3 regions of the Pararhizobium qamdonense genome follow, and region 1 is predicted to be linked to each of the others. Evidence: riboswitches for the same ligand, from Rfam matches in the RefSeq annotation. Region 1 holds a riboswitch; each other region holds the start of a gene.
What was found. Region 1 has a riboswitch for cobalamin ahead of metE (5-methyltetrahydropteroyltriglutamate--homocysteine S-methyltransferase). Riboswitches for the same ligand answer to the same signal wherever they lie in the genome.
Positions count from the first base shown of each region.

Region 2: it holds a riboswitch for cobalamin, as region 1 does, so the genes downstream of both, cobU (bifunctional adenosylcobinamide kinase/adenosylcobinamide-phosphate guanylyltransferase) here and metE (5-methyltetrahydropteroyltriglutamate--homocysteine S-methyltransferase) in region 1, are expected to answer to the same signal.
Region 3: it holds a riboswitch for cobalamin, as region 1 does, so the genes downstream of both, PYR65_RS09645 (CbtB domain-containing protein) here and metE (5-methyltetrahydropteroyltriglutamate--homocysteine S-methyltransferase) in region 1, are expected to answer to the same signal.

Region 1 is NZ_CP119567.1:350,853-353,112, reverse strand. Features, by position in the region: gene metE (5-methyltetrahydropteroyltriglutamate--homocysteine S-methyltransferase) at 1-929, opposite strand, end outside; cobalamin riboswitch at 1,040-1,254, opposite strand; gene PYR65_RS22890 (multidrug effflux MFS transporter) at 1,396-2,260, opposite strand, start outside.
Region 2 is NZ_CP119566.1:2,376,920-2,379,179, reverse strand. Features, by position in the region: gene cobW (cobalamin biosynthesis protein CobW) at 1-467, opposite strand, end outside; gene cobU (bifunctional adenosylcobinamide kinase/adenosylcobinamide-phosphate guanylyltransferase) at 471-995, opposite strand; cobalamin riboswitch at 1,172-1,569, opposite strand; gene PYR65_RS11425 (chloride channel protein) at 1,702-2,260, shown strand, end outside.
Region 3 is NZ_CP119566.1:1,995,442-1,997,701, forward strand. Features, by position in the region: gene PYR65_RS09640 (CbtA family protein) at 1-466, opposite strand, end outside; gene PYR65_RS09645 (CbtB domain-containing protein) at 659-835, opposite strand; cobalamin riboswitch at 884-1,153, opposite strand; gene PYR65_RS09650 (bifunctional diguanylate cyclase/phosphodiesterase) at 1,419-2,260, shown strand, end outside.

The sequences.
Region 1 (2,260 bases):
CAGACATTGCGTCCGTCGATGATCCCCAGCGACAGGACGAGATCCGCCGGTGCCTTGTCGATCAGCACGGCGGCCTGCTGCGGCGCCCGCACCAGATCGACATGCAGGCCCGCGACCTTGAGTTTGAGCGCCGTCTCCAGATTGTCACCGATCGCGCCGAAATAGGTTGCCAGCATGACCTTCAGGCCGGGCGCAGCAGTGCTGAGCGTCTCGTAAGCATGAGCGAACGCGGCACGTTCCGCCTCCGTGAGATCAAGAACCAGGCAAGGCTCGTCGATCTGCACCCAATCTGCACCCGCTTGCGAAAGCTCGGCCAGGACCTGTCCGTAGACCGGCAGCAATTTGTCGAGCAGGCTGAGCGGCGAAACGCCATCCTGTGCCGCCTTGCCGAGTTTGAGGAATGTCAGCGGCCCGAGAAGAACCGGGCGGGTGTGCACACCCAATGCCTTTGCCTCGCGAAACGCGTCGAGCGGCCGGTTGGCCGTCAGCTCGAACGTCTGACCGGCTGAGAATTCTGGCACCATGTAGTGATAGTTGGTGTCGAACCATTTGGTCATCTCAAGGGCTGGTACGCCATGCCCGTGCTCCGCATGGCCGCAGCCCGCGTGGCCGCCGCCCTGGCTGCCTCGCGCCATCGCAAAATAGGTCTTAAGATCGACTGGACCACCTTTCCAGCCATAGGCGGCAGGGATGGCGCCGACCATGACGGCGGTGTCGAGAACATGGTCATAGAGCGAGAAATCATTGGAGGGGATGGTGGCGATACCCTTGTCTTTCTGGAGCGCCCAGTTTTTGACACGCAGATCCCTTGCGGTCGCAAGCAGTTCGTCTGCGGACGACTTGCCGGCCCAATAGCTCTCCAGCGCAAATTTCAGTTCGCGCTTGGCCCCGATCCTGGGAAATCCCAGATTTGCTGTGGTGATGGTCATTTTCCTTACCCCGATTGTTGAGGGCAAGGGACAAAGTGGACGCATTGCGTATCGAACGATGGACAAAAGGTCCCCGTTGCGCAAAGCGGCACACCGGGACACCCCGCCCGTGGACGTTATCTATCGCGGCAGGTCTCCTGGCTTGCGGGTCATCGTCGCTGTCCGGTCTTCCCAGGGCATTTGCGTCCCAGTGACGTTCGGTAGACAGAAACTCGCCGCTTACAGTTGCGGGGGCAGCTCCGGCATGGACACCTTGCGGCATCGCACCGGATTCCCTCTTAGCTCCGGATGCGAACTCCGGAGAACCACGATATATCCAACATGCGGCAAACGGCACACTCAGTCAAGAGACATAAAGGAATGCTTATGTCTTTAAGCGATGACGGGTTCTAGTTGCCCGCTCAAAATGCAAAAGGCCCGGAGATATCTCCAGGCCTTTGCCACTCATCCCGTAACAGTCAGGCACTTATTCTGCAGCGGCAATCGCCCGGCGGCGGCCGATGGTTGCCTGCGTCAGCAGCAGCGCTCCGACGGCACAAAGAGCAATGCCCAGGGCCATCGGCACGGCCGTGCCGTCGAAGAATACCGAGGCGATCACCATGGCGACGGCGGCCGTGACGAAATGCAGCGTTCCCATCAGCGACGATGCCGTGCCGGCGATCTCGCCATGCTCTTCCAGCGCTAGAACCGCGCTGGTCGGGATGACCAGGCCGAGAAAGCCGTAGCCGACGAACAGGAATGCGGCCATGACCGGAAGCTGGTTGAACCCGAGGCTCATGACGATGGCCATGGCCGCCATGGTCAGCGCAAAGGCCGTCACCGCGATCCGCATCACCCGCACAAGCCCGAAGCGCTCGCCAAACCAGCCGGTTGCCTGCGATACCGCAAAGAACGACACGGCATTGATCGAGAAGGCAAAGCTGTATTGCGTTGGCGTTAGCCCGTAATAATCGATCAGCACGAAGGGCGAATTGGCGAGATAGACGAGGAAGCTGGAAATCCCAAGGCCACCGATGAAGGTCAGCGTCAGAAAGTTCTTGTCCCTCAGCAACACGCCATACGCTGCCATGGCGCTGCGAAGGCCGCTTTCGGCACGGTGTTCCCTCGGGCGGGTTTCCCGCAACTGTGTTGCGAGCAGAATGAGGCCGATCAAGGCGGCGATCGTCACGGCCCAGAACACGCCGCGCCAGCCATAGAACTCGATGACGGCGCTGCCGGTCAGCGGCGCAAGGATCGGCGAAATGCTGAACACCAGCATTAACAGCGACATCAGCCGGGCAGCCTGTACGCCGGTATGCATGTCACGGACGATGGCGCGAGGAATGACCATG
Region 2 (2,260 bases), on a different replicon from region 1:
TCGACCTTGTCGTGATCGTCGGCGAAGCGTCCGGCGGCAACTGCAGCACTGTCGACCACGGTGATCACGCCATCGACGGTCACCTGCGTGCGGATATCCGGCCAGTTGAAGGCGGCGATCAGCGGCTGCGGCAGGGCAAGGCCGGATGTCTCGATAACGATGTGATCCGGGCGATTTTCGCGTTCCAGGAGCTTGGTCATGGTCGGGATGAAATCGTCGGCGACGGTGCAGCAGATGCAGCCATTGGTCAGCTCGATAATATCGTCCTCGCTGCAGGCTTCCGCGCCGCAGCCCTTCAAGACGTCGCCATCGACGCCGAGATCGCCGAATTCGTTGATGATCAGCGCGATGCGGCGGCCGCCGGCATTTTGCAGGATGTTGCGGATCATCGTCGTCTTGCCGGCACCGAGAAAGCCGGTGATGACGGTGGCCGGGATCTTGCCGTGAGCGGCTTTTTCAATGGTCATGGATCAACCCTTCATTTTCAGCGGCAATCCGGCCGCGATAAAATAGACGTCTGCGGATATCGCCGCAATGATCTGGTGCAGCCGGCCGGCATGGTCGCGAAAGTCGCGCGCCATCCGGTTTTCCGGCACGATGCCCAGCCCGACTTCGTTGGACACGAAGACCAGCCTGGCCTTGGCCTGCGGCACATAGGCCGCCAGCCGTTCAAATTCCGCCTGTATATCCCGATGCTCCATCATCAGATTGGTGACCCAGAGCGTCAGGCAATCGATGAGGATGATACGATCGGGCGCATCGATCGATTTCAGGCAGGAGGCGAGTTCAAGCGGTTCCTCATGGGTTTGCCAGTCATCCCCGCGGCGATCGCGATGCTCGGTAATCCTTGCCTGCATTTCGCCGTCCCAGGCCCTTCCGGTCGCGACGTAATGCATGCGCAGACCCGACGCCACGACAAGTTTCTCGGCGAAAGCGGATTTGCCGGAACGGGCGCCGCCCAAGACCAGCACGCAGCCTGACTGTATCGATGTCATAAAATGATCCCGGCCTCAGCGCGCGCCGGAAATAAACGCAATCTGTGCACGGCGGGTACCGGCCTGTGCGGCAACGCAAAACGGTCCGTTCCGGGAACGGGATGATAAAGCCATGACAACCTCCGTGCTGGCATCGGGAGCATTTCTCCCTGGATCGGGCGGACCCCAAAATAAAGATGGCGTCCTTGAGGGTGGCAGGTCTCCTGGCTCACGGCGCCACGTCCTTATCAGGGGACGAACGGGTCCGCCTCGCCTTCCCGGAGCTTTTGCGCCGGATTGCGTGACCGCAATCGGCGGGCATCGTGAAGAGGTGGACGATTCGTAGACATAGAGGCGTCCAGCCCCGGCTGATCACAATGCCGCTCCAGTGGCTTTTCCGGTTGGGCCGGTCCTGTCCGCCGCCGCGAATGCGGACAGTCCGGACGTATCGGCTTTCCCGGATGGCGAACCCTGACCGTTCTACAGTCGCGGGGTCGGCTGCGATAAGGACGCCCGGCATGGGTCCGGCCCGTCGCATTCCCATTTACTCCCGGCATGCAACGGCATACCGGGAACCATCCAATGGCTGATGATTAGGCGCTCGCCCGGATCAAGTCAATTGCGGCGCATCCGCAGACACCCGCACATCGGCAGACGAGGCTTGATCTCCGCTGCCATGCCTTTTACGACGGGTCAGAGACAGGACGGCCAAGCCATGAAGCTGAAAATGATACCGAAACTCGACCTGCGGCGGCTCAGCTCTCTTTCCCTGCTTTTCGACATCGGGCGGATACGCGCCTTTGCGCGGCGAAGCGAACTGGGTCTGGTCACCGCCGGTATCATCGTCGGCGTCACGTCTGGCTTGGCTGTTACGGCGATGAGCATCATATCCAGCCGTCTGCACAGCCTGATTTTCGGGATTTCCGACGCAGAGCGCCTCAGCTCCAGCAATCTAATAGGCGAAATCTCCGTGTTGATCGCGCCCATTGTCGGCGGCATCCTTCTGGGTCTGCTGATGTTGCTTCTGGCCTCCTGGCGCAAGAAGCCGATGGTCGATCCGATCGAAGCAAACGCCCTGCACGGCGGCCGCCTGTCGCTCACCGACAGCATTATCGTCGCAGTCCAGAACCTGATTTCCAACGGTTTCGGCGCCTCTGTCGGGCTGGAGGCCGGTTATACGCAGCTTGCGTCCGGCATCGCCTCCAAGCTCGGCATTTCCCTGCAGCTTCGCCGCTCGGACCTGCGCACCCTGGTTGGCTGCGGCGCGGCAGGCGCCATCGCCGCCG
Region 3 (2,260 bases), on a different replicon from region 1:
CCGGCGGCAGGCCGACGGCCGGCAGGAGATGCACCGCAAGCCAGCCGCAAATGCCCCAGATCGCGCCGTTGCGCAACGTAATCGGCTGGTTGAACACCAGGCTTGCTCCGGCAAGCAGCAGGCCGAAACCGGCACCGGCCACCAGATTGGCAAGCAGCGTGCCGGAGAAACGGCTCATGCCGAACATGATGCCGCCTTCTTCCTCATGCTCGCCCTCATGGGCATAGGCCGGCGTGACCGGCGAGAGTGCGGACAACATCTCGCCAATGACCGAGGACCGGTTGAGCGAGGACTGTTGCTGCTGCTGACCTTCGGTCGTGGCAGGCGGCTCGGCTGCGGGTTCCTTGACTTCGAATTCCTCGGCATGAAGGATGAGCGGGACAACCCGCAATTCCTGTGCCGCCGTCATGAAGACGCCCGCGATCAACCCAGCCACCAATGCGGCCAGAAGTGTTTTGACAATCATGTGATACCCCCAAAAATCAAGCGGAACTGATCGATCTGTCGTGCTCAACGCTTGCTGTGTTTCAATTCCCCACGGCAAAAACCGCCCGATGCAAAAGCATGGGCGCAATCCAGGGCCGCGCGATGTCCTGTCGGAAATCGGCGATCCCTCTCATCGATCAGGTGCGGAAAGCGCAAAGCCTTCCACCGTTCATCAATGGCAAGGGAAGCCGTAGGAGTGGCGGACGTCGTGGGCGGTGTCGTGCAGCACTGCAGAATTGGCAAGGCCTGCACCGAAGACCAGGAAACCACCGATCAACAGGGCGAGAACGGCCGTCGTGATGCGGTCGCTGAGAGAAAGCGGAATGCTTGAAACTGTAGTCGTAGCCATGACAACCTCCGTGATGGCGCGTGGAATATATCCCACTCAATTGGGCACCATGCCCTTCATCAACCGGCAGGTTTCCTGGCTCGCGGCGTCAGGCGCTTTCGCGCCAAGGAGCCTGTCTCACCTTCCCGGGGCAGGGCTTGAAATCCCGTCGCCCTAGTGGCTTTTACCGGCTGAACAAACCGGCATGACAAACTCTGACCGCTCTACAGTCGCGGGGTCGGCCGTGATGAAGATGCCCAGAATGGGTCCACCCGTCACGTTCCCATTTACTCCCCGAAAGCGCCTCGCCCCCAGGGAACCAATTGATCCCGCAATGATTATGCCGTCGTATCATGCATGTCAATTCGGCGCTGCGACCTCCAATGACGTATTGCAGCTCTTGATTTTTCCCCGCAATGTCTAAATTGGATATGTAGTACAACCTGGTATGCGCTCAAGTTGCAACCCGGTTTTTTCAAGAAACACTCAATGGTTGTTTGAATTGAAAGATACTCTTCTTATTCACCGGAACAATAGTTCTTTAGCAATCTTGGTGTAGAATGCGGCGGCGCTGACACGCGAAGCATCACCCACAGAGAAGACCATGAAAGCGGCGAGGTCCGAACAGGAATTTCAGAATATTCTTCGCCGCTTGGGAATTGCGCTCGACGCTTCTCAGATCGGGGTGTGGGAGCACGATACGCAGAAGGACGAAGTCGTCTGGGACCTGCAAATGCATCGGCTCTACGCAACGGGCAAGACACAGAAGCGCGTCAAGGCGGCGGTGTGGATGAATGCGATTCATCCCGATGATTTTGTGCAAGCGCAAGCGGATTTCGATCTCGCGATTGCAACAGGCGACGTTTATTCGTCGGAATACCGGATCATCCTGCCGGACGGCGAAACCCGCCATCTGCGCTCGCGTGCCTATTGTTTCGAGGAAGACGGCCACATCACCTTCATCGGTGCCGAGTGGGACGTGACGGCGGATGTGCTGCTCAATCGCGAATTGCGGCGGCAGAAGGCGATTGCCGAAGCGCGCGCCGTTGCGCTGGAAGTGAGCTCCGAGCGGATACAGCATGCCGCCGAGCACGATTCCCTGACAGGGCTTCCAAACCGCCGCTTTTTCGACCGTCGGCTGGCGGAGCTTGCCGAGGGGGAGGGCCCGGAGAAGCTGGCGATCCTGCATATTGGTCTCGACCGGTTCAAACAGATCAACGACGCGGCCGGCCATGCGGCGGGCGACGATGTCCTGCGGTCCTGCGCGCGGCGTATTGAGGCCGGCGTTCCGAAAAACTCGTTCATCGCCCGCGTCAGCGGTGATGAATTTGCCGTTCTGATCGCAAACTTCGTCTCCCTGGAAGACCTCAAAGCCCGGGCCGAGCGGCTGACACAGGGGCTGAAGCAGTCGGTCTGGCACAATGACGAGGTCCTGCACACCGGCGG